Streptomyces clavuligerus: one gene and its partner. The protein of the gene in region 2 binds, or shares a complex with, the protein of the main gene of each other region. Links are inferred from orthologs where the notes say so. Each region holds a gene or a part of one and is shown on either strand. Other genes may lie near its edges. The genes, in order: pcrA and uvrB.

The links.
Region 1: the proteins of uvrB (region 2) and pcrA are in contact, whole or in part, in a crystal structure (PDB 7EGT), measured with the Thermus thermophilus proteins. The link is inferred for Streptomyces clavuligerus from one-to-one orthologs. Residues at the interface, in WP_096411307.1 of Thermus thermophilus: Glu23, Leu25, Arg26, Asp27, Gly28, Glu29, Arg30, Phe31, Arg55, Glu326, Asp327, Phe328, Glu379, Ser382, Gln383, His398, Gly400, Arg401; in WP_096412145.1 of Thermus thermophilus: His654, Arg656, Phe657, Gln666, Asp668, Glu669, Lys680, Arg681, Leu682, Ser683, Lys685, Tyr686, Ala687.

The regions. Positions count from the first base shown.
Region 1 is NZ_CP027858.1:2,424,504-2,439,502, reverse strand. What follows is about bases 5,465-8,568. They hold pcrA (DNA helicase PcrA), read left to right. Parts: upstream 5,465-5,829; coding sequence 5,830-8,307; downstream 8,308-8,568. Other genes in these bases: CRV15_RS09855 (M23 family metallopeptidase), read right to left, coding at 8,372-8,568; CRV15_RS09865 (hypothetical protein), read left to right, coding at 5,465-5,681. Also shown: CRV15_RS09895 (DoxX family protein), read left to right, coding at 452-964; CRV15_RS09890 (hypothetical protein), read right to left, coding at 871-1,206; CRV15_RS09885 (PspC domain-containing protein), read right to left, coding at 1,196-2,509; CRV15_RS09880 (PspC domain-containing protein), read left to right, coding at 2,656-3,948; CRV15_RS09875 (LuxR C-terminal-related transcriptional regulator), read left to right, coding at 3,945-4,646; CRV15_RS09870 (DUF397 domain-containing protein), read left to right, coding at 4,971-5,219; more of CRV15_RS09865, read left to right, coding at 5,328-5,464; more of CRV15_RS09855, read right to left, coding at 8,569-9,925; CRV15_RS09850 (esterase/lipase family protein), read right to left, coding at 10,203-11,087; icmB (coenzyme B12-dependent isobutyryl CoA mutase small subunit), read left to right, coding at 11,728-12,141; CRV15_RS09840 (DUF5691 domain-containing protein), read right to left, coding at 12,228-13,886; CRV15_RS09835 (SWIM zinc finger family protein), read right to left, coding at 14,037-14,999. UniProt on the Escherichia coli protein: A helicase with DNA-dependent ATPase activity. Unwinds DNA duplexes with 3'-5' polarity. Translocates on single-stranded DNA with 3'-5' polarity. Initiates unwinding more efficiently from a nicked substrate than double-stranded DNA.
Region 2 is NZ_CP027858.1:5,330,489-5,345,287, forward strand. The notes cover bases 4,752-7,655. They hold uvrB (excinuclease ABC subunit UvrB), read left to right. Parts: upstream 4,752-5,075; coding sequence 5,076-7,235; downstream 7,236-7,655. Other genes in these bases: CRV15_RS22465 (MHYT domain-containing protein), read left to right, coding at 4,752-4,869; CRV15_RS22475 (TerD family protein), read left to right, coding at 7,487-7,655. In the rest of the region: CRV15_RS22445 (pseudouridine-5'-phosphate glycosidase), read right to left, coding at 1-261; CRV15_RS22450 (MFS transporter), read right to left, coding at 377-1,669; CRV15_RS22455 (methylated-DNA--[protein]-cysteine S-methyltransferase), read right to left, coding at 2,092-2,619; CRV15_RS22460 (glycerophosphodiester phosphodiesterase), read right to left, coding at 2,690-3,652; more of CRV15_RS22465, read left to right, coding at 3,922-4,751; more of CRV15_RS22475, read left to right, coding at 7,656-8,104; CRV15_RS22480 (TerD family protein), read left to right, coding at 8,244-10,274; CRV15_RS22485 (TerC family protein), read left to right, coding at 10,555-11,580; CRV15_RS22490 (MBL fold metallo-hydrolase), read right to left, coding at 11,653-12,309; CRV15_RS22495 (maleylpyruvate isomerase family mycothiol-dependent enzyme), read right to left, coding at 12,408-13,100; excinuclease ABC subunit UvrA, read left to right, coding at 13,434-14,799. UniProt on the Escherichia coli protein: The UvrABC repair system catalyzes the recognition and processing of DNA lesions. A damage recognition complex composed of 2 UvrA and 2 UvrB subunits scans DNA for abnormalities.

The DNA of each region.
Region 1 (14,999 bases), 2.9 Mb from region 2 along the record:
CCCGAGCGGCGGCATCGGCGTTTCCGGTGTATCCGCCGTTCTGTCCTGTCCGGCTGTCCGGCTGTCCGGCTGTCTGGCACATCTGGCACATCTGGTGCATCCGGCGTTTCCGGAGGCGGCGGAAGGCGTACGGGGCGCTGCCGGAGATCCACGCGGCGCGCGGCCATTCCGGGCGCCCGGGGCGTTCGCGGCGCGTGGGTACTCGCCGCGCGGCGGGTGCCCATGGCGCGGCGGGTACCCATGGCGCGGCGGGTGCTCATGGCGCCGGAGCGGACGGCGCGGGGGCGGACGGCACACGGCACCGACACCGCGCACCCCCGGCTCGAACAGCACGAGTCCGGTGAATGAGCTATATCACCCTCCCGTACGTATGGTCGGTTGAGAATCGAACCATCACGGCACACAGCCGCAGCGGCCAGAAGCGGGGACAGCGATGACGCAGACATTCCGGATGACGACGGGGCAGGGAGCCCCCGGCGGCGGCGCGACGGGAAACAGTGGCTGGAAGGAGCGGGCGAGCCGCTACGCCCTGCTGCCGCTCCGGCTTTTCCTGGGCATCACCTTCCTCTACGCCGGTATCGACAAGCTCACGGACAGCGCCTTCCTCAAGGAGAGCGGCATCGGCTCGCTCGGCGACCAGATGCGGGGCGTCCGCGACCAGGCCGCCGTCCCCGAACTGGTCGACATGGCCCTCAACAGCCCCGTGGGCTTCGGGTACGCCATCGCCCTCGGTGAACTGGCCGTCGGCATCGGTGTCCTCCTCGGGCTGCTGACCCGTCTCGCGGCGCTCGGTGGCGCGCTGATCTCGGCGAGTCTGTGGCTGACCGTGAGCTGGAGCGCCGAGCCCTACTACCTCGGCAACGACCTGCCCTATCTGATGCTGTGGGTGCCGCTGATCCTCGCCGGGGCCTCCGTGCTCTCCGTCGACGCGCTGATCGCCGCCCGCCGCCGGCGCACGCTGTAGGCCGCGGACGCGGCCGACCCGGCGAGACACAGACCTGAGGAGACCACCGGGACGGCCACCCACCACGGGGTGTGCCACGCCCCCGCCGCGTCCCCGCCGAACAGCAGGGCCAGCAGCAGTGCCATCACCCCGATGATCAGCCTGCCCGGCTGGAACGGGTGCAGCGCCCAGGGGTGCCGGTCCCGCTCCATCACGGCCGCGGGCCGACGCCCGGACTCCCGGCTCCGTATGTCATGGTTCACGGACCACCTCCACCTGTCCTATGTCCACCCGGAGACGCAGCTCCAGGGTGCCCGACGGCGCCGCCCCCTCAGGGGCGGGGAACGCGGCCCGCCTGCTCTGGTCGGGGGAGATGTCGATGTCGTTCTTCGGGTCGCCCGGCAGCTTGATCGCTCCGAGCCCCGCCTCGGCCCGCACCGTGACCGAAGCGGACTTCGGTATGAGGACCTTGAGCTGCCCGGCCCCCACCTCCACGCTGGTCGAGACCGTGTCCCCGGCCGGGACGCCGACCTTCCGGAGGTCGAGCGTCCCCACGCCCGAGCCCAGCGCGTACCGTTCGTGGACCGCGCCCGCGGAGGACGGTTTCCACTGGGCGCGGGCCCACTCGGTGCCGATGTCCTTGGGCAGCGCCGACGCACCCGCCAGCAGCAACGCCGTGATCACCGTCATCAGCAGGGTGCCGAAGCCGGTCCGCCCCAGGAACGCGCTGATCGTCATGCCGAGGCCGAACACCCCCAGCGCACAGACCAGACCGGTCTGAAGACTGGTGCCCAGCGGATTGCCGTCCCAGCTCAGCCGGGTGCCGAGAAAGCCCGCGACCATCGCGAGCAGGAAGACCGTGCCCGCCAGGCCCCGTGGCTCCCGGGAGCGCCCGCGCGGCAGCCGGAAGCCACGGGGGGACTTCTCCCCGCCCGGCGATTCGGCGGGACCCCAGAGATAGGAGGGCCCGGCCTCCTTGGAGATCGGGTCCCGCCACCAGGAGGGGCCCTCCGGAGCGGGCGGGGCCGTCGTCTCCGGCGGCGCCTCCGCGACCGCGTGCGCGGCCGCGGGGGGGAGGTGCTGGCTGTCCGCGGCGACCATCCGCTGCCGGGACCAGACGGCCGCGCCACCGGTGGCCAGCGCCAGCAGCGTCGCGAACGTCACCAGCCCCGCGTTGCCCAGCATGGTCAGGAAGAGACCGAAGCCGATCACGGCGAGGAAGACGGCCGTGAGGGCCGCGCCCTCGACCCGGCCCGACAGCAGCCTGCGGGCCTCGTTCTCCTCCTCCTCGTCCATCGGGACCAGCAGCCAGGCGAAGCCGTAGAACATCAGCCCCACACCCCCGGTGAGGGCGAGCACCGCGAGGACGATCCGGAAGACGACCGGGTCTATGTCGTAGTGCCTCCCCAGCCCGCCGCAGACACCGGCCAGCACCTTCTGGCGCGGGGTGCGGCGCAGCGGGCGCGCCTCGACGGTGAGCCCCGCGGGCTGCCCGCCCGGGGACTCGTCGGGTGATCCGCCCGGTCCTGACCGGTGCGGAGTGGTCGGCTGGTTCATGTACTCCATGGTGACGGCCCCCGCGCCGGTACGGCACCGGGGCCGACCCTGGCCCGACCCTGATATCTGTCCGGCTCTCCCCGCTGTTCCTCCTCAGGGTCGGGCCAGGGTCACCCCTGATACCGCGGGTCCGTCCGGCGTGTGACGATCGATGCATGCCCGTCGCCTCCTCCCGTCCCCCCGCCGCTCCGCGTGCTCCCGTGCCGGAGGACGTCCCGCTGCGCAAGCTCTACCGCAGCGCCGAGGGCCGGCTGCTGGGCGGGGTGGCGCGCGGGCTCGCCGGGCATCTGGGGCTGCCGGTCATCTGGGTCCGGCTCGCCTTCCTCGGTCTCTTCCTCATCCAGGGCGTCGGCGCGCTGTTGTACGCGGTGTTCTGGATCGTCGTCCCGCTCGGGGTCGGGGGCCGTACGGCGGAGCCGCGTTCGGTCTTCGAGATCACCGGCGACGGCAGACGCAAGCTGCGCAAGCCCGACCGGGGGCAGCTCTTCGCGATGCTCGTGCTGGTCTTTGGCGCCGCGATCTTCATCGGCAGCATCGAGACGACAAGCAGCCGCTATGTCTGGCCCACGCTGCTGATCGGCGCGGGTGTCGTGCTGGTGTGGCGGCAGGCGGACAACGCCCGCCGTGCCCGCTGGGCCGAGGCCGAGGGCCGTGGGCGGCGGCTGTTCCAGATGGTCCGGGGGCTGGCCGGGGTCGCCCTGGTGGGCATGGGTCTCGCGGGTTTCATGGTGGTGCGCGGCTCCGCCGCCCAGCTCGGCAATGTGCTGACCGCCGCGATAGCCGTCGTCGCCGGGATAGGGCTGCTCGCCGGGCCCTGGCTGGTGCGGATGACCCAGGATCTCAGCGAGGAGCGGACCATGCGCATCCGCGCCCAGGAGCGGGCCGAGGTCGCCGCCCATGTCCATGACTCGGTGCTGCACACCCTGACGCTGATCCAGCGCCGGGCCGACGACCCGGGCGAGGTCCGCCGTCTCGCCCGGGCCCAGGAGCGCGAGCTGCGGAACTGGCTGTACCGCCCGGAAGGGACGGGCAAGGAGGAGTCCGACGAGCCCGACACCCTCGCGGACGCGGTGAAGAAGGCCGCCGCCGAGGTCGAGGACAAGCACGGCGTCCCGCTGGAGGTCGTGGTCGTCGGCGACTGCCCGCTGGACGAGAAGTTGGCCGCGCAGATGCAGGCGGCGCGCGAGGCGATGGTCAACGCGGCCAAGTACGGTGGCGAGGGCGGTGCCGTCCAGGTCTTCGCCGAGGTCGACGGTCGTATGGTCTATGTGTCCGTACGGGACCGCGGCCCGGGCTTCGACCTGGACTCGGTCCCGGGCGACAGAATGGGCGTCCGGGAGTCGATCATCGGCCGGATGCAGCGCAACGGTGGATCGGCCCGGCTCCGCCCGGCACCCGGCGGGGGGACGGAAGTGGAGCTGGAGATGGAGAGGGCGGCGGAGACATGACGGAGACCGCGGACACCGGCAGGGGCGGCGGAGTGGAGCGACGGGTCCGGGTGGTGCTGGTCGACGACCACCGGATGTTCCGTACGGGTGTCCAGGCAGAGATCGGCCGGACCGAGCAGACCGGGGTGGAGGTGGTCGGCGAGGCGGCCGACGTCGACCAGGCGGTCACCGTGATCACCTCGACCCGGCCCGAGGTCGTGCTGCTCGACGTCCATCTGCCGGGCGGCGGCGGGGTGGAGGTGTTGCGGCGCTGTGCCACGCTGATGGCCTCGGCCGATTCCCCGGTCCGTTTTCTGGCGCTGTCGGTGTCCGACGCGGCCGAGGACGTCATCGGGGTGATCCGCGGCGGGGCCCGGGGCTATGTCACCAAGACGATCACGGGCACCGATCTGGTGGACTCGATCTTCCGGGTCCAGGAGGGGGACGCGGTCTTCTCGCCCCGGCTCGCCGGGTTCGTGCTCGACGCCTTCGCCTCGACGGACGCCCCGCCGGTGGACGAGGATCTGGACCGGCTCACCCAGCGCGAGCGCGAGGTGCTGCGGCTGATCGCCCGGGGGTACGCCTACAAGGAGATCGCCAAACAGCTCTTCATCTCGGTGAAGACGGTCGAGTCGCATGTCTCCGCCGTGCTGCGCAAGCTCCAGCTCTCCAACCGGCACGAGCTGACCCGCTGGGCCACGGCCCGACGACTGGTGTGACATCTGAGGCGTCGGCCGGTCCGACCCCCGGTGTGGCGGCTGGGGTGAGGCTGGTGTGACGTGGAAGCGGCCAACTCCGTCGCCAGGACCGTGACGGAGCCCTCCTCCGACCCCGGAATCCGTGATTCATGTTGTCGCAGGTCGCACGGGAGACGGGTGGGACGTGAGCCGACGTTACCCGCCGTACCCACGCTGACCGGCGGATCAATTCCCGGACAGGGGAAACGGATCTTGCCTCTGGCACCTTCGATGGTGACCCACTGCCATGACAGTATCGCCCTGAGCAGTCGGCCCAGTTGATCACGAGGTTGGCGGAGGAGAGCCGTGAGCGGCGCGAGGGTGGGATTCCAGTCCGGCGAGAGCGATCCCGCGGATGTCATACCCGCGGAAGTCGGCTACATCTGGCATAAGTCCAGTCACAGTGCCAGTGGTGCGGGGCAGTGCGTCGAGGTCGCCGCCCTTCCGCGCGCCGTCCATGTCCGTGACTCCAAGAGCAGCGCGGGCCCGGAGCTCGGGGTGACCCCGGACGCCTGGGCCCGCTTCGTCGTCTATGCGGCCCGTCAGGCGGATTGAGTTCTTTCGGATGCACCCCGGGGCAGCGGCCGGGGGGAGGGTGTGCCCGGTGCGGTGAGGCCGACCTGACCTGAGGGCGGCGAGCGGGCGAGAGTTAGGCTCCGCCCCATGGACGTACTCATCAATGTCTTCGTCGCCCTGCACATCATCGGCATCGCGTCCCTGCTGGGCGGGTTCCTCACCCAGATGAAGGCGATGGGCGCCGGGACCGCGCGCTTCACCCCGGCCATGCTGCACGGCGCGCTGACGATGCTGATCACCGGTGTCGCCCTGGTCGGCCTCAACCAGGCGGACGACCAGACCGTGAACAACATCAAGATCGGCATCAAGCTGGCGGTGCTGGTCGTCGTCCTCGGCCTCGTCTACGTCAAGCGGGACGAGGAGCGGGTGGAGAAGGGGCTCTTCGGCGCGGTCGGCGCGCTGACGACCGCGAACATCTTCATCGCGACCGTTTGGACCTGAGCGGTCACGATCACCCGGAGCCCGGAGCCCGGAGCCCGGAGCCCGGAGCCCGGAGCCCGGAGCCCGGGGCGGTTCGCCGTTGCGGTGCCGGGCGCATTCCGTAAGGGGGCGGCGCGTTGTCAGTGGCTGCGCCTAGACTCGGAGAGCGATGAGCAGCCTCTTTGACGATCACTTCCTGGCGAGCCTCCAGTCCACCCCGGAGGACCCCCCGCCGCCCGAGGACCACGAGGACTCGGAGGCACACGCCCCTGAGGAGATCCCGGACGATCTCTTCCAGGGCGCCTTCGACATGCCCCCGGCCAGAGACGCGTACCACCGTGACGGCGCCCCGCGCACGGTGATCGACCCCGCGTCCCTCCTCGAAGGGCTCAACGAACAGCAGCGCGCGGCCGTGGTCCACGCCGGTTCCCCGCTGCTCATCGTCGCCGGAGCGGGCTCGGGCAAGACCCGGGTCCTGACCCATCGGATCGCCCATCTGCTGGCGACCCGCGGTGTCCACCCCGGCCAGATCCTGGCGATCACCTTCACCAACAAGGCCGCCGGTGAGATGAAGGAGCGCGTGGAGCAGCTCGTCGGCCCGCGCGCCCAGGCGATGTGGGTGTTGACGTTCCACAGCGCCTGTGTGCGGATTCTGCGCCGCGAGTCCAAGAAGCTGGGCTTCACCTCGTCGTTCTCGATCTACGACGCCGCCGACTCCAAGCGGCTGATGGCGCTGGTCTGCCGCGATCTCGATCTGGACCCGAAGAAGTTCCCGCCGAAGTCGTTCAGCGCGAAGATCTCGAACCTGAAGAACGAGCTGATCGACGAGGAGAGCTTCGCCGACAGCGCCGCGGACGGGTTCGAGAAGACGCTCGCCCAGGCGTACCGGATGTACCAGGCGCGGCTGCGCGAGGCCAACGCCCTGGACTTCGACGACATCATCATGACGACCGTCCATATGCTCCAGGCGTTCCCGGATGTCGCCGAGCACTACCGGCGGCGTTTCCGTCATGTCCTCGTCGACGAGTACCAGGACACCAACCACGCCCAGTACACCCTCGTGCGCGAGCTGGTCGGACCGGGGTACGAGGATCTGCCGCCCGCCGAGCTGTGTGTCGTCGGTGACGCCGACCAGTCGATCTATGCCTTCCGGGGCGCGACGATCCGCAACATCCTCCAGTTCGAGGAGGACTACCCGGAGGCGACGACCGTCATGCTGGAGCAGAACTACCGCTCCAGCCAGACGATCCTCTCCGCCGCCAACGCCGTCATCGAGCGCAACGAGAGCCGCCGTCCCAAGAATCTGTGGACCAACGCGGGCGACGGCGCGCAGATCATCGGCTATGTCGCCGACACCGAGCACGACGAGGCGCAGTTCGTCGCGGACGAGATCGACCGGCTGACGGACGCGAGCGAGGTGAAGGCGGGCGATGTCGCCGTCTTCTACCGCACCAACGCCCAGTCCCGGGTCTTCGAGGAGATCTTCATCCGGGTGGGCCTGCCGTACAAGGTCGTCGGCGGTGTGCGCTTCTACGAGCGCAGGGAGGTCCGGGACGTCCTCGCCTATCTGCGGGTCCTCGCCAACCCGGAGGACAGCGTTCCGCTGCGGCGGATTCTCAATGTCCCCAAGCGGGGCATCGGGGAGCGCGCGGAGGCGATGATCGACGCGCTCTCCCTGCGCGAGAAGATCACCTTCCCGCAGGCGCTGATCCGGGTGGACGAGGCGTACGGCATGGCCGCGCGCTCGGCCAACGCCGTCAAGCGCTTCAACGTGCTGATGGGGGAGTTGCGCACGATCGTCGACTCCGGTGCCGGTCCCGCCGTGGTGCTGGAGGCCGTGCTGGAGCGGACGGGCTATCTCGCGGAACTCCAGGCGTCGACGGACCCCCAGGACGAGACTCGTATCGAGAACCTTCAGGAGCTGGCGGCGGTCGCGCTGGAGTTCGAGCAGGCCCGCGCCGAGGGCGAGGGCGAGGGCGGCGCCGGGACGCTGGCGGAGTTCCTGGAGCAGGTCGCCCTCGTCGCCGACTCGGACCAGATCCCCGACGAGGACGAGGACGGCTCCGGTGTCATCACACTGATGACCCTGCACACGGCCAAGGGGCTGGAGTTCCCCGTGGTGTTCCTGAGCGGTATGGAGGACGGCGTCTTCCCGCATATGCGGGCCCTCTCCCAGAAGAAGGAACTGGAGGAGGAGCGGCGGCTGGCGTATGTGGGCATCACCCGGGCCCGCGAGCGGCTCTATCTGACCCGTTCGACCATGCGGAGCGCCTGGGGACAGCCCGCGTACAACCCTCCGTCGCGCTTCCTGGAGGAGATCCCCGTCCGCCATCTGGAGTGGCGGCGTACGGGACCGTCGGCCGCGCCCGCCGGGCCGGTGGCCGGATTCGGGTCCCGGTTGCCCTCGGCTCCGTCCTCCCGCTCCCGGGCGGGCGGCGCCGCGGGGTTCGCCACCGGACGGGGCGGCGCGGGCAAGCCCGTGATCTCCCTGTCGACCGGGGACCGGGTCACGCACGACCAGTTCGGTCTGGGCACCGTGGTGGAGGTCACCGGCGCCGGGACGGACGGCGCGGTGGCGACGGTCGACTTCGGGGACCCCAAGCCCAAGCGGCTGCTGCTGAAGTACGCGCCGGTGGAGAAGCTCTGAGACCGGCCCGACACGGAGTCGCCCGCCGATCGACGGAACGGCGGGCGACGGGTGGAACGGTTGGTTAGCGGGGGTCGAGGCCCTTGCTCTGGAGCCAGGCCAGCGGGTCGATCGTCGAGCCGCCGCCGGGGCGGACCTCGAAGTGGAGATGGGGTCCGGTGGAGTTGCCGGAGTTGCCCGCGTAGCCGATGACATCCCCGGCCTTCACCGCGCCGGACCGGATCTTGGCGCTGCTCAGATGGCAGTACCAGGTCTCGGTCCCGTCGGGCGCCGTCAGGATGATCATGTTGCCGTAGGCGGTGTTGTACTGGGTGCGGATGGTGCCGTCGGTGGCGGCGAAGACATTGGTGCCATAGGGGACCGGGAAGTCGATGCCGGTGTGCAGCGCCATCCAGTTGACGCCGGACTCACCGTAGTAGGTGCTCAGCCCCCGGCTCTCCACGGGAACGGCGAACTTGGGGCGGAGCGCCTCGCGCCGCTTCGCCTCCTCCTCGCGCTTCTTCCGGTCGGCCTCCTGGCGGGCCTTCAGATCGATGCGTTCCTGGGTGCGGGAGGCGCGGTCGCCGAAGTCGCGGGCCCCGGCGCTGAGCGCCGCGAGCTGCGTGTCCATCCTGCTGTTGGCGGCGGCGGTCTTGGCGGCGGTGACCGCCGGGTCGACGGGCGTCACCTTCGCCGCGGTCTTCGGGGAGTCGTCCCCGCCGGTGAGACTGCCGACGGACGCGGCGGCGATGCCCGCGACGCCCATCACGCACACGGACGGGACGGCGACCGTCAGCAGGGCCGACCGTTTGGCGGGCGTACGGCGGCGGCCGCGGCCGCCGTTGCCTCCGGAGCGGCGGACGGGGCGCGCCCCGTCGGCGGCGGGACCCGGGACGGCGGCCGGTTCGGGGGTGTACGCGTGGGTGTCGTCGTCCGTGACGACCGGGAGGCTCGCGGTGTCGCCGATGCGCCCGCCGCCGGCCTGGGGACCGTCCGGACCGTCGAGGTCGGTGAGGTCGTCGGGGTCGGTGAGCCCCGTGTCGTGGACGGCTCTGTAACCGGGGTCGTGGTCCGGCTCGTACCCGGCCCCGTACTCGGTGTCGAGGTCGGCTTCGAGGTCGGCCCCAGGGGTCGCGGCGTACTCCGCGAACTCCTGCTCGGTGCCGTACTCCGTGAACTCCTGCTCGGGGGCGTACTGATGCGGTACGGAGGTCTCCGCGCCGGTGGCCGGGTCGGCGGCGCCGTCCGAGTTCCAGGCGGTGGCGTCGTACGCGCCGGTGTCGAAGGAGGCGGCTGCCCACTGCCCGGTGGTGTCGTAGGCGAAGGCGGTCGCCACCGCCTCGAAGGGGGCGGCTTCCTGGGCCTGGTTCCATGCCGCCGCGTCCCACTGGCCGGTGCCGTCGTAGCCCGCGGCGGGGTACTGCCCGGCCTGCTCGGGCGCGGCGTAGCCGTCGTACGCGTAACCGGCGCCCTGGTGGGCCCCGGTGTCCCAGGTGGTGGAGTCGTACTGACCGCTGTGCCCGGCCCCGTAACCGGCCGTGCCGTCCGGCAACGCACCGAAGAGCGGATCGATGCCAAAGCTGCCGGTGGTGTAGTCGTCGTGGCCGACGTGCCCGGCGTGGGCGTGCTGGTCGTTCACCAACTTCTCTCTCGCCTCGGCAGCAAGGATCTGGATTCTGGGTTCCGCGGAACGGTTGGAGATCCCAGAGGGGAACCAGTGGCCGCGACTGTACCCGGCGGTATGCGACGGCGACAATCTTCCCGGGGTTTTGGCGAATCAGGAAAGGGGCATTCGAGCGTCTTTCGGGGGAGCGCGCGCTCAGCTTTGGCGCTATGTTCGAAAGTCGTTCGATAATGGTTGCGGCCGTTGGGGTTGCCCGCCGGGCGGTGTCCTGCGGGCCCGGGGCGGCGGTCGCTCAGGCGATCGAGATGGAGTCCGGTACTCCGGTCGGGTGAGTGGTCTCCAGGGCCTGCCGAATGGCCGCCGTGACGGCGGGATGGACCGGGAGCGCCAGATGTCCGACGCCTGTGACCTGCACATTCTCTGTGTTCAGATCGGGATGCTCGATCCGTGCGGTCTCGACGGGGACCATCAGCCGGTCCAGGTCGCTCCAGAAGCCCACGAACCTGGTGCGGCAGCCGGGGGCCGGGCCGCGCAGCTCCTCGATGACCTCCGAGTCGGGCCGCATCTGCCGGACGACGGGGTGGGCGCTGGCCAGTGGGGCCACTGTGGTGCCGGAATGCGGAGTGCCGAGAGTGACCAGTGTGCGTACCCGCTGGTCACCGTGAAGGCACTGTATGTAATAGCGGGCGATCAGGCCGCCGAGGCTGTGGCCGACGATATCGACTTCTTTGTGTCCGGTGCGGGCGCAGATTCCTTCGATCCGGTGGCCCAGCGCCACGGCGGCCGTCCGTATGTCACAGGTGAGCAGGGAGTGGTTGAGGCATTCGAGATGGCGCCAGCCGTGCCGGGAGAGTGAACGGCGCAGCAGGACGAAGACCGAGCGGTTGTCCGCGAAGCCGTGCAGCAGCACGACGGGAGGGTGGTCCGGGGCGCCGCGCCCCGGGAGGGGGGTGGCCCGGCCCTCGTCCGCCCGGCCGCCGGGCTGTCCGGTCGGCCGTCCGTCCGCCGGTCCGTTCGGGGGCTCGTCCGCCGCGCCGTCGCGGGGGCGGGGGGCGCGCTCGGGCCGCTCGGCCGCCAGGCCGGTGGGGTAGAGCAGCACATGCCCCGCGAGGATCGCCAGCTCCAGGGCACCGGCCCGGAGCGAGGCGGGGGCCCGCAGATCGCGCAGGCTCTCCAGCCCTCGGGCCGCCCAGGGGTTGAGGGGGCCGAGCCCGGCCGGGCCCAGGCCGAGGGGGCTCCGGCCGAGGGGCCCCAGACTCAGCGTGCCGAGCCCGAAAGCGCTGAGCCCGAAAGTGCCGAGGTGGAAGGCGCCGAGATGGAAAGCTCCCAGGTGGAAGGCGCCCAGGTCGAAGGTGCTGACGTCGAGAACGCCTGAGTCGCCTGAGTCGTCGTCGGGGGTCGGGCGGTCCGGGTCGGCCGGGGGCCCGCCGTGAGCGCTCGCTCTGCGGTGGCAGCGGGGCAGAACCTTCATGGGCCGACCTCCGTATGACACACGGAGGACGACGATGGCCCCCATGTCTCCTTGTGGGGCCCCTTCGGCGCACCGCCGATCCCCGTCCGCCGCGTGGACGTGGGCCCGTGCGGCGGCGGGACCGGCTCTTCGCGCCGCACGCCTGCACGGCACGACGGACCCGTCCCAAGCGGCTCCCGTGCGCCGCCGCCGCGTGGCCCGTGGGCCTTTCGTACGCGGATGCGACGCCGTCGAACATGTCCCATGTGTGATTTCCCCCTCCGGGCTCCCTGCGAAACAGGCCCGTGCGGGATGCTGGAGATAACGTTCGTTCACTTGCGGTTGAGCCGGGTGTGTGGAGGCAGCGATGGGTGTGACGGGGCCGATTCGGGTGGTCGTGGCCAAACCGGGGCTCGACGGGCACGACCGGGGGGCGAAGGTGATCGCCCGGGCGTTGCGGGACGCCGGGATGGAGGTCATCTACACCGGCCTGCACCAGACGCCGGAGCAGATCGTCACCACGGCCATCCAGGAGGACGCGGACGCGATCGGGCTGTCCATCCTCTCGGGCGCCCACAACACGCTGTTCGCGAAGGTGATCGAGCTGCTGAAGGAGCGCGACGCGGAGGACATCAAGGTCTTCGGCGGGGGCATCATCCCGGAGGAAGACATTCCGCCGCTGAAGGAGCTGGGCGTGGCCGAGATCTTCACCCCGGGGGCGACCACGGCGTCGATCGTGGCCTGGGTGAACGCCAACATCCGCCAGCCGGCCGGGGCCTGAAGCCCCCGGCCGGACGCCCTGCCCCTGCTTGCCCCCGGCGGGACGCCCTGCCCGGGGCCGGGAGCGGGCGGCGGACCGGCCGGTGCTCAGGGCGCGGAGCCGGTCAGCTCACGGTGCATCGCCTCCCGCAGCCGCAGGGTGGAGACCAGCCGCTGGAACGCCTCCGCCCAGTACCCGCCCGCTCCCGCCGGTGCTCCCTCGGCCCCGATGGGGTGATCGGCGGTCAGCGGTTCCAGCCGGTCCGCCGCCGATGGGTGCAGACAGCGCTCGGCGAGGCCCATCACCCCGCTGAAGCTCCAGGGGTAACTGCCCCCCGCGCGGGCCGTCCCCAGCGCGTCGACGACGGCGCGGCCCAGCGGCTCGGGCCAGGGCACCGAACAGACCCCGAGCAACTGGAACGCCTCCGACAGCCCGTGCGCGGCGATGAACTCCGCGACCCAGCGGCCCCGCTCGTCCGCCGGAAGGGTCTCCAGGAGCCTGGCCCGCTCGGCGAGCGATGCGGTGCCGGGGCCGCTCTCCGGCGGTATGCCCGGCGGCCCCAGCAGCGCGCGGGACCAGGCGGCGTCTGCCTGGCGCACCGCGGCCCGGCACCACGCCGCGTGCAGTTCCTCGCGCCAGCCGTCCGCCACCGGAAGCCCGACGATCTCCTCCGGGGCGCGCCCCGCGAACCGGCGGGTCCAGGTGGCCAGCGGAGCCGCCTCCACCAACTGGCCCAGCCACCAGGACCGTTTCCCCCGCCCCGTGGGTGGCGTGGGTGTCACGCCGTCGCGCTGCATGTCCGCGTCGCACTCGTGGGGCGCCTCGACGGCGATCCCCGCCCCGGCGCCCCCGTGGTCCGGCCCGACGCACGAGGCGGCCCGCCGCGCCATCCGCCCGGCGAGCGCGGACTGCGGCAGCGCGGAGAGCAGTTCGGCGGCGGCCGTGCGGACATTGCGGCTGCGGTCGGCCAGCGTCCGCTCCAGGAACGGTTCGTCCTCGGGCGACAGCCCCGTGCGCAGCGTGTCGAGGAACATCAGCCGGTCCTCGGCCCGCTCCGTCGGCCAGGTCCCCGTCAGCAGCTCCAGCCCCCGGGCCGGGTCCTCGGCCCGTACGGCGGCCAGCAGCGCGACCCGCTCGGTGAACAGGCCCTCCTCCCACAGGGCGCGGACCTCGTCCATGGCGGACAGCTCGGGGAGCACAGCGCCCCCGCCCGCCGTGCCGCGCAGCGCGAACCGCCAGTCGGGGTTGAACCGGGCCAGCCACAGCCCCCGCGCCCCGGCGAACGCCAGCGTCCGGGGCCGCAGGTCCGTGCGTGCCCTGGCCGCGTCCAGCAGCGCGGGCAGCAGCGCGGACGGGGCCCGGAACCCCTGCTCACCGGCGGTGCTCAGCCACTGCGGCAGCAGCTCCGTCAGATCCGGGGCCACTCCCCGGCGACCCCCCGACGAGGGGGCCGCGCGATCGGCGAGCAACTGCTCCAGCCGGTGCCGCGCCGGCTCGGGCAGCGCGGGCCGGTCGTCGCGCGGCGCGGGCTCCGGCCGCGCCGCCGCGACCGCAGGCAGCAGTCCCGCCCTGCGGCGCACCGTGTGCACGGCCGCCGCGTCCAGCAGCGCGACGGCGGGGTCCCCGGCGGCGGGGGACGCCGCCAGAACCTCCGGCGGCGGGGTCCGCCGGTCGGTGCCGAGCAGCGCCGTGGTGACGAGCGCCTCCCACGGCGCGGGATCGATGGCGGCGTGGGCGCCGAGGGTGTCGGTCACGGTGTCCTCCATGGGGCCGGGGCCGGGGGTCGGTTCGGTCGGGTTCTCCGGGGCGGGGCCGCCGCGCTCGGCTTCGGTGCGGGATGGCGCCGGGCCGGTGTGGCCTGTCGGCCTCGCGCGGCCGTGTGCGCCGGACGGGCGGGGCCCATGGACGGGGGGGCTTCATCGGAGCGGTATCAGGCCCGTGCCGTCGGGGGGCCAGGCCGCGAGTGGGTCCAGGCCCTGGTGGCCGCACTCGCCGAACACGGTCACCGGATGCCCGCCGGACACCGCCATGAGCCGCCACAGCCCGGAACGGGTGCGCGCCGCCGGGGTGATGGGCAGCGCCTCCCCGCCGTCCGCGTCCGCGAGCTGCCAGCCGTCGCCGTGCGGAACCGGGACCACGTCCGTCAGCGTCACCGGCCAGGCGTCCAGCCAGGGGTCCTCCCGCAGCGCCCGCCCGTACGCGTCGAGCGCCGCGCCCACCGGTCCACCCGGCGGCGGTGTCCCCGCGGGCAGGGGCGCCCCCGCCGGTCCGCCCCACTCGGCCCGCAGCTGACCGGATCCCGGGAACGGCGTCAGCTCCGCCTCGATCTCCGTCCCCGGGACCAGGGCCGGTTCGGGGGCGCGGCCCGCCGCCCCGAACGACAGCAGCAGTGCCGTACGGCCCGACTCCCGTCCATGGACCCATGTCCGGCGTGCCGTGAGTCTGCCGTCGGGTGTGTCGTAGCGGGCGAGGACCAGCCAGTGGTCGCGGACCGGGCTTCCCTCTGCCGCCACGGGGAGGCCGACCCGGGTGCGGACCGTCGCCGCCAGCGGATCGGGCAGCCGGTCGATGCCCAGCCAGGCCGCGTCCAGCAGATGCGTCAGCGCGCACTCCTCCAGCAGCCGCACCGGCCAGCCCGGGCCCGTGCCCGGGAGCGCGCCCAGCTCCCGCACCCGCGCCGCGAGGCCGGGGGCCTGCGCGTCGACCATGCGGGCCGCGGTCTCCTCCCAGAGCCCGTACCCCGAGCGCTCGGCCGCCGCCATCCCCCCGCGCATCAGATCCGCGAGCCGCTGCTCCAACTCGCCGACGCCCGCCGAGACCCGCTCGGCCCGGCGCTCCGCCCGGCGTCTGGCCGCCTCCCGCGCGGCGTCACCGCCCCG
Region 2 (14,799 bases):
GCCGAGCTTGCGGACCCCGTCGTCCTGCGAGATCCGCTCCCAACGCGCCCGGTCGAGACCGATATGGACCCGGCCGTCCAGTACCGCGATCCCCGCGGGGACGGCACCGGCGGACCGGACGATCTCCTCCAGCTCCGCCGCCACCGCCAGATTGCGCGGGCGGGGCAGACCATGGGCGATGATCGTCGACTCCAGGGCCACCACGGGCCGCCGGGCGTCGAGTGCTTCCCGTACTTCCTCGGTCACCTCGGTGAGCAGCATGTCCCATCCCTGGCACGGGGAACGCCCCCGCAAACCCGCCCTTCGCCCATCCTGCCCCGGGACGGAGACGGACCCGGGCCCGCGGTGCGACGGAGCCGGCCCGTCCGAGGGCCCGTCAGCCGGTGGTGTCCGGGCCCGCCTTCCGCCCCGGGCGGCGGACCGCCCCGCGGAACACGGCCCATCCCAGCCCCAGCACCAGCAGGGCGCCGATCAGATTGAGCAGGCCGTATCCCTGGTACGCGACGATCAGCCCGGCCAGGACCCCGCCCACGCCCGCCGCTGTGTTCATGGCGAGATCCGAGAGTCCCTGCACGGCCGCGCGCACCGGCTGCGGTACGGAGTCCGTGAGCAGCGCGGAACCCGCCACGATCCCCGCCGACCAGCCGAGGCCGAGCACGAAGAGCCCGACGGCCACCTGGCCGTGGCTCGGGCCCGCCGTCCCCGCCAGCAGCGCGGCCGACGCGAGCAGCGCCACCGCCAGACCGATCACCGTGAGTCTGCCGAAACGATCAGCCAGTCTTCCCATGACCGGCGAGAAGGCGTACATGCCTGCGATATGACCGCTGATCACCAGACCGACCAGCTCGATGTCCGCGCCGTGGTGGGTGAGGGCCAGCGGGGTCATCGCCATGATCGCGACCATGGCGGTGTGCGAGACGGCGATCGTGGCGAGGGCGAGCCGGGCCGCCGGCGACTCCCGTACCGCGAGAAGCCCCGCGCGCAGCGAACGGCCCTGGGGGGAGTGGTCTCCGGGCGTCAGGGCGCGGGCTGTGAGCAGGGGATCGGGCCGCAGCAGCGTCTGCACCACCACCGCCGCCACGAGGAACACACCGGCCGCCCAGACGAAGGGGCCCGCCTCGGTGGGGATGCCGAGCCCGGAGACGCTGCGCCCCGCCGGAGCGGCGATATTGGGGCCGAGCACGGCGCCGATCGTGGTCGCCCAGACCACCTGGGAAATGGCCTGCCCGCGCCGTTCGGGCAGGGCGAGGTCGGCCGCGGCGAACCGGGCCTGGAGGTTCGCCGACGACCCCGCGCCGAACACGGCCATCCCGAGGAGGAGCAGCGGGAAGTTCTCCACGGCGGCGGCGAGTACCACCACGCCCGCGCCCAGCGAGCCGACGGCGTAGGCCAGTACCAGGCCGGGGCGCCGCCCCCGTGCGGTCATGAGCGCGGCCAGCGGCATGGAGAACAGGGCCGTACCGGCCACGGTCGCTGTCGGGGCCAGCCCCGACAGCGCGGCGGAGCCGCTGATCCGCTCCGCCAGGACGGCGGCGAGCGCGATGCCCGTGGCGACGCCGAGCCCGCCGAGGATCTGACTGACGACCAGGACGGTGGTGACGCGCCGCCGGAGCGCGGGCAGCGCCTCCGCGGCCACCGTGCCGATGCCCGCCCGGGTGCCGCCTGACAGCGCTTCCGTGTCCGCCCCGGTCCCGGTGGTGCCGACCGGCGGTCCGGCGTCGGCCCGGCCCGGGGGAGCGGATGCGGTCCCGGCCCCCTCGGGACGGTCCGCCCCGGAGCCCGGCCCCGTCCCCTGTCCCGTTCTCGTTGCCGCTCCCCCGTCCCCTGTGCCCTCCGCTCCCGTTCTGCCCGCCGTGCTGTCCCTCGTGCCGTCCGTGGTGCCGTCCACGGGAACGGAACGGCTGCCCGGTCCGGTGCCGTCGGATATGCCAGATGTGTCAGGGCCGATGCTCACGCGCGCAGTGTGCCAGCCCGTGCGCGAGGACGACACCGCCGCCCCCGGTGGGGTGGCGCGCTCTTTTCTCTCCGGCCGGTGCGGTGTCCCCGGGTGCCGCGCCGGGTGGGCGGACGGCCGGCCGGCTGGGCCCCGGGTCAGAAGAGCGGCTGCGGCAGCACGCCCTCCAGTGCCAGGAGCTGTCGCTTGGTCTCCCGTCCGCCGCCGAATCCGCCCAGCTCACCGTCGGCTTCCACGACGCGGTGGCAGGGCACCAGCACAGGCAGGGGGTTGGACCCCATGGCGGCGCCCACCGCCTGGGCCCCGCCCGGGCTGCCGACCCGGGCGGCGAGGTCTCCGTACCCCACGACCGTGCCGTAGGGGACGGCGGTCAGCTCGCGCAGCACCGCACGGTTGAACCCCGCCGACAGCGTCCAGTCCAGGGGCAGGTCGAAGTCCGTCAGCTCGCCGCGGAAGTAGGCGGCGAGCTGACGTATGGGCTCGGCCAGCAGCCCCGCCCCCTCGGCCACGGGGCGGGCCCCGAGCCGGTCGGCCAGGTGGCCCAGGGCCCGGTCCCGGACGGCCGGAGTGGCGTGGAAGACCACGCTGACCACGCCCTCGGCGGTCGCGGCGAGCAGCAGCGGCCCGATGTCGGTGTCCACGACGGCCCACTCGAAGCTGTTCATGCGTCCACGGTACGACCCGCCACTGACAACGGGCCGGGCCAGGGCGGCCGGGCGGCAGGCGCGCGGAGGCTCAGGACCCGGCGGGGGCGGCCCGGTGGCCGGGGCCGCCCGCGCCGCCCTCCTCCAGCGCGTCCCGGACGACATCCGGCCGGTCCGTGATGATCCCGTCCACACCGGCGGCGGCGACCCGCCGCGCCCCGGCCGCGTCGTTCACCGTCCAGGTGCTGACCCTGAGGCGTTTGCCGTGCGGGCCCTTGAGCCGTTGCACGGCGGCGACGTACTCCGGGGTGACCGCGGTGTGCGGCGGGTTGATCTGGTCGGTGAAGGCGGCGTATACGGGCAGCTCCGTCAGCGGCGGTGTACCGAGGAAACCGGTCACCACCCCCGGGTGCTGCTCGCGCACGGCCCGCAGGCTCTGCGCCCCGAAGCTCTGGACGACGAGCCTGTGCCGTACATGCGCACGGTCCAGCCAGCCCCGCGCGCCCAGCTCCCGCAGGATGTCGCGTTCGATGCCCGGGTACAGCTCCGGTCGTTTGACCTCCAGCAGCAGGCTCTGCCGGTTGCGGTCGACCCGTCGCAGATAAGCCGTCAGGGTGGGTACCCGGGACCCCGCCCAGGCGGGACCGAACCAGCTCCCCGCGTCCAGGCCGGCGATCTCGGCGGCGGTGAAGTCCCGCACCCGCCAGGGGGCGCGTCCGGGGAATCGTTCCTCCACGTCGGTGGTGCGGGCCAGGGTCTCGTCGTGGACCACCACCAGCTCGCCGTCCCGGGTGCGCTGGACATCGTTCTCCACCCAGCGGAACCCCAGCCGGGCGGCGTGGTCCACGGCGGCCAGGGTGTTCTCGGGGGCGTGGGCGGAGGCTCCCCGGTGGGCGATCACCAGCGGCTCCCCGCGCTCCGGGGCGGGCGGTCCTGACAGGTGCCCGGCCGGGGCCCCGGTATCGGCCCGGGCGGGCACCACCGGCCCGGACAGCAGGAGGACACCCGCCCCCAGTGCGGCGGCGGTGGTTGCTGCGACGGTTCGTGTGTGCACCTCGACTCCTCACGGCGTTCGACGGGCGACCGGGTGAGCGTGACATCCGGCGGCGGGTCACGAACAGGCGAAGTGTGGCCAAAAAAGCGAACAGACCTACCCAGACCACCCCACGTACCTGTTTCTGCGGAGATAAATCTCTACCCAAATGTTTGCCAAGCGATGGTCAGGCCATACCCTCACCCCCGGGAAAGACGTTCCACCAGCGGGTCAAGGGGGCCACCGCCAGGGGACCGCCGCGATCACATACGGAGCGAAGGGCACACGGCATGCAAGGAACTCTCGACGGTTTCACCTATGGGTTGGTCACACCGGTGGCGGCCTTTGTGATGGCCTGTCTGGGCGGGGCGCTGGGACTGCGCTGCACCACGAGATCCGTGCGGACCGAGGGTGCCTTCAAACCCGGCTGGCTGGCGCTGGGAGCCGTCTCCATCGGCTCCGGCATCTGGACGATGCACTTCATCGCCATGATGGGCTTCAGCATCGCGGAGACCCCGATCACCTATGACCGGCCGATCACCTACGCGAGCCTCGCGCTCGCGATCGTCATGGTCGGCATCGGCATCTTCATTGTCGGCTACCGGGGCGCCACCGTGATGGCCCTCGTCACCGGGGGCACCATCATGGGGCTCGGAGTGGCCTCGATGCACTACCTCGGCATGGCCGGAATGCGGTTCCAGGGGCGGGTCGAGTACAGCATCCCGGTCGTGGCCCTCTCGGTGGTGATCGCGGTGGTCGCCGCGACCGCCGCGCTGTGGGCCGCCGTGTCGATCCACGGCTTCCGGGCCAGCCTGCTCGCCAGTCTGGTGATGGGAGTGGCGGTCTCCGGAATGCACTACACCGGCATGGCCTCGGTCAGCGTCCATCTGCACGGCACCCTGACCGCGCAGGCCGGTGGCGACTCGCCCACCTCGCTGCTGCTGCCGATGCTGGTCGGCCCCGGTGTCTTCCTGCTGCTCGCCGCGGTCGTCGTGATGTTCGATCCGCTGCTGGTGATGGGCGAACCCGAGTGGGAGAAGCCCGCCCGCGGGGCGGCCCCGCTGCCCGGCGTCCCGGCCCGGCCCGTGCAGGCGGCCCCGCAGCCGTGGCCCCACCAGCCCGCCGCGGCGCGGCCGGAGGACGCCTGGCCGGTGAACCGGCCCGGCGAGTGGCCCCACCAGCCCCAGGTTCAGCCTCAGCCCCAGCGCCGCGAGCAGCCCTACTCCGACAGCTGGTGATATCCGATGGCACCTGATGGCACCTGATGAGGCCCGATGAGATCTGACGACATCTGATGACAGCGCAGAGCAGTGGATGACACTCGGTGATCGAGGGTGACATCACGTGACGACCGGAGCCGGGCGGCGGTCGCCGGAACGCCCGGCTCCCTGGGGCGGGAGCGCACCGGGACCCCGTTGTCAGTGGGGGGCCGTACGGTGGATTCATGCGGCCCGTTTCCCAGATCGAACGTACGGTGGCGCCCTTCGAGGTCGTCAGTCCCTTCCAGCCCAGCGGCGACCAGCCCACGGCCATCGCCGACCTGGAGCGGCGCATCCGCGCGGGGGAGAAGGACGTGGTCCTCCTCGGTGCGACCGGCACCGGCAAGTCGGCGACCACCGCCTGGATGATCGAGCGCCTCCAGCGCCCCACCCTGGTCATGGCGCCGAACAAGACGCTGGCCGCCCAGCTCGCGAACGAGTTCCGCGAGCTGCTGCCCCACAACGCCGTCGAGTACTTCGTCTCGTACTACGACTACTACCAGCCCGAGGCGTACGTCCCGCAGTCGGACACCTATATCGAGAAGGACTCCTCGATCAACGAGGAGGTGGAGCGGCTGCGCCACTCCGCGACCAACTCCCTGCTGACCCGGCGCGATGTGATCGTGGTCGCCTCCGTGTCCTGCATCTACGGCCTCGGCACCCCGCAGGAGTACGTCGACCGGATGGTGCCGCTCAGGGTCGGCGAGGAGATCGACCGGGACGAGCTGCTCCGCCGCTTCGTGGACATCCAGTACACACGGAACGACGTGGCCTTCACCCGGGGCACCTTCCGGGTCCGCGGCGACACCATCGAGATCTTCCCGGTCTACGAGGAGCTGGCCGTCCGCATCGAGATGTTCGGTGACGAGATCGAGGCCCTGTCCACGCTCCACCCCCTCACCGGAGAGATCCTGAGCGAGGACCAGTCCCTGCACGTCTTCCCCGCGAGCCACTATGTGGCGGGCCCCGAACGCCTGGAGAAGGCGGTCGACGGCATCGAGGCCGAGCTGGAGCAGCGCCTCGCCGAGCTGGACAAGCAGGGCAAGCTGCTGGAGTCGCAGCGGCTGCGGATGCGGACCACCTACGACATCGAGATGATGCGCCAGATCGGCTCCTGCTCCGGCATCGAGAACTACTCGATGCACTTCGACGGCCGGGAGCCAGGCTCCCCGCCGAACACCCTCCTCGACTACTTCCCCGAGGACTTCCTGCTGGTCATCGACGAGTCCCATGTGACCGTTCCGCAGATCGGCGCCATGTACGAGGGGGACGCCTCACGCAAGCGGACCCTGGTCGACCACGGCTTCCGGCTGCCCTCCGCCCTGGACAACCGCCCCCTGAAGTGGGAGGAGTTCACCGAGCGGATCGGTCAGACGGTCTATCTCTCGGCCACGCCCGGGGCCTATGAGCTGTCGCGGGGCGACGGCTTCGTGGAGCAGATCATCCGGCCGACCGGGCTGGTCGACCCGGAGGTCGTCGTCAAACCCACCGAGGGCCAGATCGACGATCTGGTGCACGAGATCCGGGTGCGCACCGAGCGCGACGAGCGGGTGCTGGTCACCACGCTCACCAAGAAGATGGCCGAGGACCTGACCGACTACTTCCTCGAACTCGGCATCCGGGTGCGCTATCTGCACAGCGACGTCGACACCCTGCGCCGGGTCGAGCTGCTGCGCGAGCTGCGCGCCGGTGAGTACGACGTCCTGGTCGGCATCAATCTGCTGCGGGAGGGTCTCGACCTCCCCGAGGTGTCCCTGGTGGCCATCCTCGACGCCGACAAGGAGGGCTTCCTCCGCTCGGGCACCTCGTTGATCCAGACCATCGGCCGGGCCGCCCGCAATGTGTCCGGCCAGGTCCATATGTACGCGGACAAGATCACTCCGGCGATGGAGAAGGCCATCGATGAGACCAACCGCCGCCGAGAGAAGCAGATCGCGTACAACACCGAGAAGGGCATCGACCCCCAGCCGCTCCGCAAGAAGATCAACGACATCGTCGCGACCATCGCGCGTGAGGAGGTCGACACGGAGGAGCTGCTCGGCTCCGACTACCGCAAGCCGAAGGAGAGGTCCGGCAAGGCGGGCAAGGCCCCGGTGCCCGCGCTGGGCGGCAAGGGCGCGGCCCAGGGCAGGGGCAGGGCCGGGGGCAAGGGGGAGAGGGCCGGGACCGGCGCGGACACGAGTGGCCGTCCCGCCACCGAGCTGGCCGGAATCATCGAGGAGATGACCGAGCGGATGCGGGCGGCGGCGGCGGATCTCCAGTTCGAGATCGCCGCCCGGCTGCGCGACGAGGTCGGTGAGCTGAAGAAGGAGCTGCGCCAGATGAAGGAGGCGGGGCTGGCCTGACCGGTGCGGGAGCCGGTCCGACCGGCGGGGGAGGGGGGACACCCCGCCGCTCCCGTCCCGGTGCGGTGCCCGCGCGGCACCGCAGCGAGCCGGGAAGGCACTATTCCACTCACGCCGTGGGCTGTGTTGCAAGAGCGACACAATAACTGGCCAATTCTGCCGTGCAGTTCATACGACTGCGTAGGGTGCTGGGCATCCGCCCGCGGAGGCGACTGCCCCAGGGCAGAACCGAGCGAAAAGGGGACAAGCGCGTGACGGTCAATATGACCAAGGGCCAGGCCATCAGCCTGCGGAAGAGCGACGGGGCCACCCTGACCGCGGTGCGGATGGGACTCGGCTGGCAGGCGGCTCCCCGACGCGGACTGTTCGGCTCGCGCACCAAGGAGATCGACCTGGATGCCTCCGCCGTGCTCTTCGCCGACAAGCAGCCGGTCGACGTGGTCTTCTTCCGCCACCTCGTCAGCGACGACGGCTCCGTCCGGCACACCGGCGACAACCTGGTCGGCGGCGCGGGCTCCGGGGGCGACGACGAGGCGATCCTGGTGGACCTCGGCCGGGTCCCCGTCCATGTCGACCAGATCGTCTTCACGGTCAACTCCTTCACCGGCCAGACCTTCCAGGAGGTGCAGAACGCCTTCTGCCGCATCGTCGACGAGACCAACGGCGAGGAGATGGCCCGCTACACCCTCGACGGCGGCGGCCACTACACCGCGCAGATCATGGCCAAGGTGCACCGCGCCAGGAGCGGTCCGCCGCAGGGCTACTCCAAGGAGCCCACGCCGGGGGGCTGGACGATGACCGCCCTGGGCAACCCGGCCAACGGGCGGACCTTCCAGGACCTGATCCCGGCCATCCTGCCCCATCTGTAGACGCCCCATCGGTGGACGCCAATCATCCGGCGCCACCGGCACACGGACTGTGGACACCGGACACCGGGCCCTGTACCGGCCTCGGCCGGGCGGGGCCGGTACGCACCACCGAACAGCGGCAGCGAGGGGGGACACGGCGATGACGGCCGAGCTGGCCCGGGGACAGAACCATCCACTGAGCGCCACCCGGCTGGAGATCCGGGTGGCGGGCGGTCACCCGCTGCTGGCCTGTGCCCTCGGCACCGATGAGCGGGGCACCGCCGTCGGAGACTCCCCCGCCCGCCCCGGCGCACCGGGGCTCCCCGGCGTCCAGGTGCCCCGGCAGGCCGCGGCCGTGCTCCGCTGCGCCTTCGACCTGGACGCGCTGCCGGACACGGTGCACCGGGTCGCGCTCGTCCTCGCGCTCCCCGAGGGGCCCGGGGCCCCCGGGCGCTTCGGCGCCACGGCCGGCCCGCACCTCGCGCTCGCGGGCCCCGGTGGCACCGCGCTGGCCGCCTTCACCGTCACCGGCCTGGACACCGAGACCGCGCTGATCGCCGTCGAGCTGTACCGCCGCCGGGGCGCCTGGAAGGTGCGCGCCGTCGGCCAGGGGTACGCGGGCGGACTCGCCCGGCTGCTCGCCGACGAGGGGCATCCGCGGGCGCGGGAAGCGGCGGCGGAGATCCAGCGGGCCGCGGCGCCGACGGCCCCGCGCGCCGCGCCCGCGCGGCTGGGGACGGGGAGTTCCGCCGGGGCCGCCGCCCCGGGTCCGGCGGGCGGCCCGGCGGGTCCCGGGACTCCCGCGGACGCCGTGCCTCCCGCTGCCTCCGGCTCCCGCGACCGCGGGGACACCGTGGACGCGGCCCGGCCGCCCACGGGCGGCCCCGGGGACACCGCGGGCGCTGCGGCGCCGCGCACGGGCACGCCCGCGCCGCCGCCCCTGGCCCCGTCGGCCGCCGCCCCCGTGCCGTCCGCGCCCATCGACTATGCGCACCCGGGGCGCCGCTCCACCCCGCCCCCGTCACCCCCGGCGGCACCGTCCGCCGCCCCCGTCCGGCCGTCCGGACCCGTCGCCGGGGACGCCACCGGCTGGTCGCTGGAGGAGCGGCTGTACAACCAGGTCTGGGGCATGTTCGAGGATCTGGCCCGCAGCGTCGCCGCCTACCGCGGCGCCGTCGACTTCGCCGAGTCCCGGATGGACCGCGAGTTGGACGACCTCCTCGCCGACCCGCGCGCCCGCGTCGGCGGCGCGGCGGACGCCGCCCGCGAGGCCGCGCGGGACAAGTGCGAGCGGCTGACCGCCGAGGCCCGCGCCGTCCTCGACCGGGACCTGGCCCAGCTCGCCGCCGAGTCCGACGTCGTCGAACCGGCGCTGCCGCCGTCCTGCGCCCGCTGGGACAACCCGGTCTGGCATGCCCACCGCGCCCCCCGGGAGCGCCCGCTCGCGGTGCGGCTGGGCGATCTGACCCTGCCCGAGGCCCCCGGTCTTGTCATCCCCTTCCTCGTCCGGCTCCCGCTGGAGCGCGGCCTCTGGGTGGACAGCGGGCACACGGGCCCCGGGGCGGTGTCCGGTCCCGACCGGGTCAAGCGCCTCGCCCTGGACACCGCCGTCGCCCACGCGGCCCGGCTGCTCGCGGTCCACCCGCCCGGCGCCTTCTCCGTGCAGGTCGTCGACCCCGCGGGCACCGCCGCCGCGGCGCTGGCCCCGCTGGTGTCCGCAGGGGTGACGGCGCTGCCCGCCACCGGGGCCCAGGGGGTGGCCGGGACGCTCGCCCGGCTCACCGAGCGGGTCGACCTGATCACGATGGCGCTGCGCGGCGGCGCCGCCGACGCGCTGCCGCCCGGTCCGGCCACGGCCGGGCAGCTGCTGATCGTCAACGACTTCCCGCACGGCTTCGACGACCGGTCCGTCACCCGGTTGCGCTATCTCGCGGACGAGGGCCCGGCGGCCGGAGTCCATCTGCTGATGGTGGCGGACCGCGAGGACGCCGCCGCCTACGGGCCCGAGCTGGACCGCCTCTGGCGCTCCCTGCTGCGGATCACCCCGGTCCCTGACGACCATCTGGCCGACCCCTGGGTCCGCCACGCCTGGACCTACGGCCCGCTGACGGTCCCGCCGGGCAGCGCGGTCCTGGAGCAGGTGCTCGACCGGGTCATGACAGCCGGGTACACCGGGGACGACGAGGCGTGAAAAGCCCTTGCGCGACCTCTCCGCGTCAACCGGTGTAGACCAATAAAGAACCTGCTGAGCTGGCATTTTGAATGTTTCTTTACCATGCTCTTTACCGCCGCTTGGCGGCTCCTGTACGCTCCTCTGAGCGGAGGGGAGTATTCCCGGCCTGCGACGTTCCCGTCAGTACGGATCTCCGATGAGTCCCGGGGCGTCGGCCCGAGCGGCAAGGACCACTCGGGTGGAAGAGACCTCCGGCAGCGACGACGCTGATCAGTAGCCGTACGAAGCCGGAGGCACAGTGGACGTTTCTACTACCACGTGGGTGTTGACCATTCTTGGTCTGTCCGCCCTCATCGCGGTCGACTTCTTCATCGGGCGCAAGCCCCATGATGTGTCGATCAAGGAAGCCGGAATCTGGACGATCGTCTGGATCGTGCTGGCGGTGCTCTTCGGCATCGGCCTCGCGGTCTGGGGCACGAGCCAGGCGTCCGGGGAGTTCTTCGCCGGCTTCATCACCGAGAAGTCGCTGAGCGTCGACAACCTCTTCGTCTTCGTCCTGATCATGGCGAAGTTCTCGGTGCCCTCCCACCTCCAGCAGCGGGTGCTGCTCATCGGTGTGCTCATCGCGCTGGTCCTGCGCGGCATCTTCATCGCGGCGGGCGCGGCGATCATCGCCAGCTTCTCCTGGGTCTTCTACATCTTCGGCGCGTTCCTGATCTACACCGCCTGGAAGCTCATCCAGGAGGCGCGCTCCGACGAGGAGGAGGACGACTGGGACGAGAACCGCCTGCTGAAGTCCGTCGAGAAGAAGTTCGGCGTCGCCGACCAGTACCACGGCACCAAGCTGTTCATCCAGAAGAACGGCAAGCGCATCATGACCCCGCTGATGGTGGTCATGCTCGCGATCGGTACCACGGACATCCTCTTCGCGCTGGACTCCATCCCGGCGATCTTCGGTCTGACCCAGGACCCGTACATCGTCTTCACGGCCAACGCCTTCGCCCTGATGGGTCTGCGGCAGCTCTACTTCCTCATCGGCGGCCTGCTGAAGAAGCTGGTCCACCTGAGCTACGGCCTCTCGGTGATCCTCGGATTCATCGGCGTCAAGCTGATCCTGCACGCGCTCCACGAGAGCGGTGTCGACGTCCCGGAGATCTCGATCCCGTTCTCCCTCTCCGTCATCTGCGGCGTGCTGATCATCACCACGATCACCAGCCTCATCGCCTCGAAGAAGCAGGCGGAGCGCGAGGCGGCCGAGGCCGCCGCGAAGGGCGGCGACGAGGGCGCCGACGGCAGCAAGGACAAGGACAGCGTCGAGGCCTGACGGTCCTGACAGCGGCTCCAGGAGGGGGCGGACGGCAGTCGCCGTCCGCCCCCTCCGCCGTCTGCGCGGGGGTCACCAGCCGCGGCGGCGCCACTCCGCGAGGTGCGGACGCTCGGCGCCCAGGGTGGTGTCCCTGCCGTGTCCCGGGTAGACCCAGGTCTCGTCCGGCAGCACGGCGAAGAGCTTGGTCTCCACGTCGTGCAGGAGGCTCGCGAAGGCCGCCGGGTCGTCGCGGGTGTTGCCGACGCCCCCCGGGAAGAGGCAGTCGCCCGTGAACAGATGGGGGTGGCCGTGCGGATCGTCGAAGACCAGCGCGATCGACCCGGCTGTGTGCCCCACGAGGTGGCGCGCGGTCAGCGCGACCCGGCCGACCCGGATCACATCGCCGTCATGGACCGCCACATCGGTGGGGACGGGGATGCCCTCGACGTCCTCGGCGCCGGCGTAGGTGCGCGCGCCGGTCGCCGCGACCACCTCCGCGAGGGCCTGCCAGTGGTCGCCGTGGCGGTGGGTGGTCACCACCGAGGCGATGGAGTCGTCGCCGATGAGCCGCAGCAGGGTCGCCGGCTCGGCGGCGGCGTCGATCAGGAGCTGCTCGCCGGTGGCCCGGCAGCGCAGCAGATAGCTGTTGTTGTCCATGGGTCCGACCGCGACCTTGGAGATCATCAGGTCCGTCAGCTCGTGCACGTCGGCGGGGCCGCCGACCTTCACTGCTCCGCTGTACGTCATGGCGGCAGCCTATAGCGGGGCGACAGGGCACCGGCGGGTGAGGGAACGGGCCCGGGGCCCGGGGGCGCGCGGGCCCGCCCCGGCGGCACGGCGGGCGGTCAGAGCGGCGGCAGGACGGGCAGCGGGCCGCCGCCGGTCGTGAGCCCGGACGCGCGGACGGCCCGGCGCCCGGCGAGCCAGCCCAGCAGCTCCGGAGCCGGGCCCTCGACACTCACCCGGGCGCCCGCCGTGCCCCCGGTGGTCCACGACTCCCCCGAGGCCGCGCTCAGGGCGACCGGCGGCACCTGGGGGCTCCCGGTGAAGCGCTCCGCGAGGAAGGCGATCTCCCGCAGGACGAACTCCCGGGGCAGATCCTCCAGCTCGTGGCCGACATCCAGGTCGACGTGGTGCAGCTCGACCTCGACCAGTCTGCGGAAGGGCACCCGGGCCGCCCGGTCGGTGACGCCGTTGCGGAGGGCGACCGTACGGTTCCACTCCGCGGGCAGCCGGGCCACGGCCTCGAACTGGGCGGCGCTGTCGCGTACGTCGGCGAGCTGGACATCGAGGGGGCGGCCGGAATCCCGTTCGATGTCGGTCTCGCGCGCGGCGGCGCTCGGATACATGGGCCGGCCTTCGAGGACGTTCACGAGGGCGTCGGCGTTACGGGCGAGGTGGGCCAGTACATGGCCGCGTGACCAGCCGGGCAATCGGGACGGTCCGGACAGCCGGGTCCTGTCCAGCGTGTCCACCGCGGTGAGCAGTCGTTCGGTCGCCTCGCGTACAGAGTCCAGGTCGCGCACGGGATCGATCATGCGCCTGACGATAGCTCCGCCACCCGATCGGGTGAAGGAGGCTGCCGGTCGCCGTAATTCGAATGTGCGTGCTATAGCCTGGAGCGGTGCATCCTTGGATGTCGGGCCGTCCCCGTCGAGCGGTCGACCGGCTGCCCGGCGTCCACCGATCCGGTGGTACCCGCCGCACGACCTAGGCTGGAAGGTCCGGGACCCGGGGCGCGTGCCCCTGTCGCCCCGGACCCTCCGGTGGCTTCCGACCGCTCAGGACCCCTTCAGCACCCTCACACCACCCTCAAGACCTCCAGGACCTCCAGGACCTTCAGGACTCCTCAAGAAAGGTGCGGACCCGGCGTGGCCGACCGTCTCATCGTCCGTGGCGCTCGCGAGCACAACCTCAAGAACGTCTCGCTCGACCTCCCCCGTGACTCGCTCATCGTCTTCACGGGGCTCTCCGGGTCGGGCAAGTCCTCGCTGGCCTTCGACACGATCTTCGCCGAGGGACAGCGCCGCTATGTGGAGTCGCTGTCGTCGTACGCCCGCCAGTTCCTGGGGCAGATGGACAAGCCCGACGTCGACTTCATCGAGGGGCTCTCCCCGGCGGTCTCCATCGACCAGAAGTCGACCTCGCGCAACCCGCGCTCGACGGTCGGCACGATCACCGAGGTCTACGACTACCTCCGGCTCCTCTTCGCCCGGATCGGCAAGCCGCACTGCCCCGAGTGCGGCCGTCCCATCTCCCGGCAGTCGCCGCAGGCCATCGTCGACAAGGTGCTGGAGCTGCCCGAGGGCAGCCGCTTCCAGGTGCTCTCCCCGCTGGTGCGCGAGCGCAAGGGGGAGTTCGTCGACCTCTTCGCCGACCTCCAGACCAAGGGGTACAGCCGCGCCCGGGTGGACGGGAAGACCGTCCAGCTCGCCGAGCCGCCGGTGCTCAAGAAGCAGGAGAAGCACACCATCGAGGTGGTCGTGGACCGCCTGACCGTCAAGGAGGGCGCCAAGCGGCGGCTGACCGACTCGGTCGAGACCGCGCTGGGACTCTCCGGCGGCATGGTCGTGCTCGACTTCGTCGACCTCCCCGAGGACGACCCCGAGCGCGAGCGGATGTACTCGGAGCATCTGTACTGCCCCTACGACGACCTGTCCTTCGAGGAGCTGGAGCCGCGCTCCTTCTCCTTCAACTCCCCCTTCGGGGCCTGCCCGGACTGCACCGGCATCGGCACCCGGATGGAGGTGGACCCCGAGCTGCTCGTCCCGGACGAGGAGAAGTCCCTCGACGAGGGGGCGATCCACCCCTGGTCCCACGGCCACACCAAGGAGTACTTCGGGCGGCTGATCGGGGGGCTCGCCCAGGCCCTCGGCTTCGCCACCGACATGCCCTGGGCGGGGCTGCCGCAGCGGGCCAGGAAGGCCCTGCTCTACGGCCACAAGACCCAGGTCGAGGTCCGCTACCGCAATCGCTACGGCAGGGAGCGGGCCTACACCACGCCCGCCTTCGAGGGCGCGGTGCAGTTCGTCCGCAGGCGGCACCAGGAGGCCGAGAGCGACGCCAGCAGGGAGCGCTTCGAGGGCTATATGCGCGAGGTGCCCTGCCCCACCTGCGAGGGCACCCGGCTGAAGCCGATCGTGCTCGCCGTCACGGTGATGGAGAAGTCCATCGCCGAGGTCTCCGCGATGTCGATCAGCGAGTGCGCGGACTTCCTCGGCCGGCTGAGGCTGAACG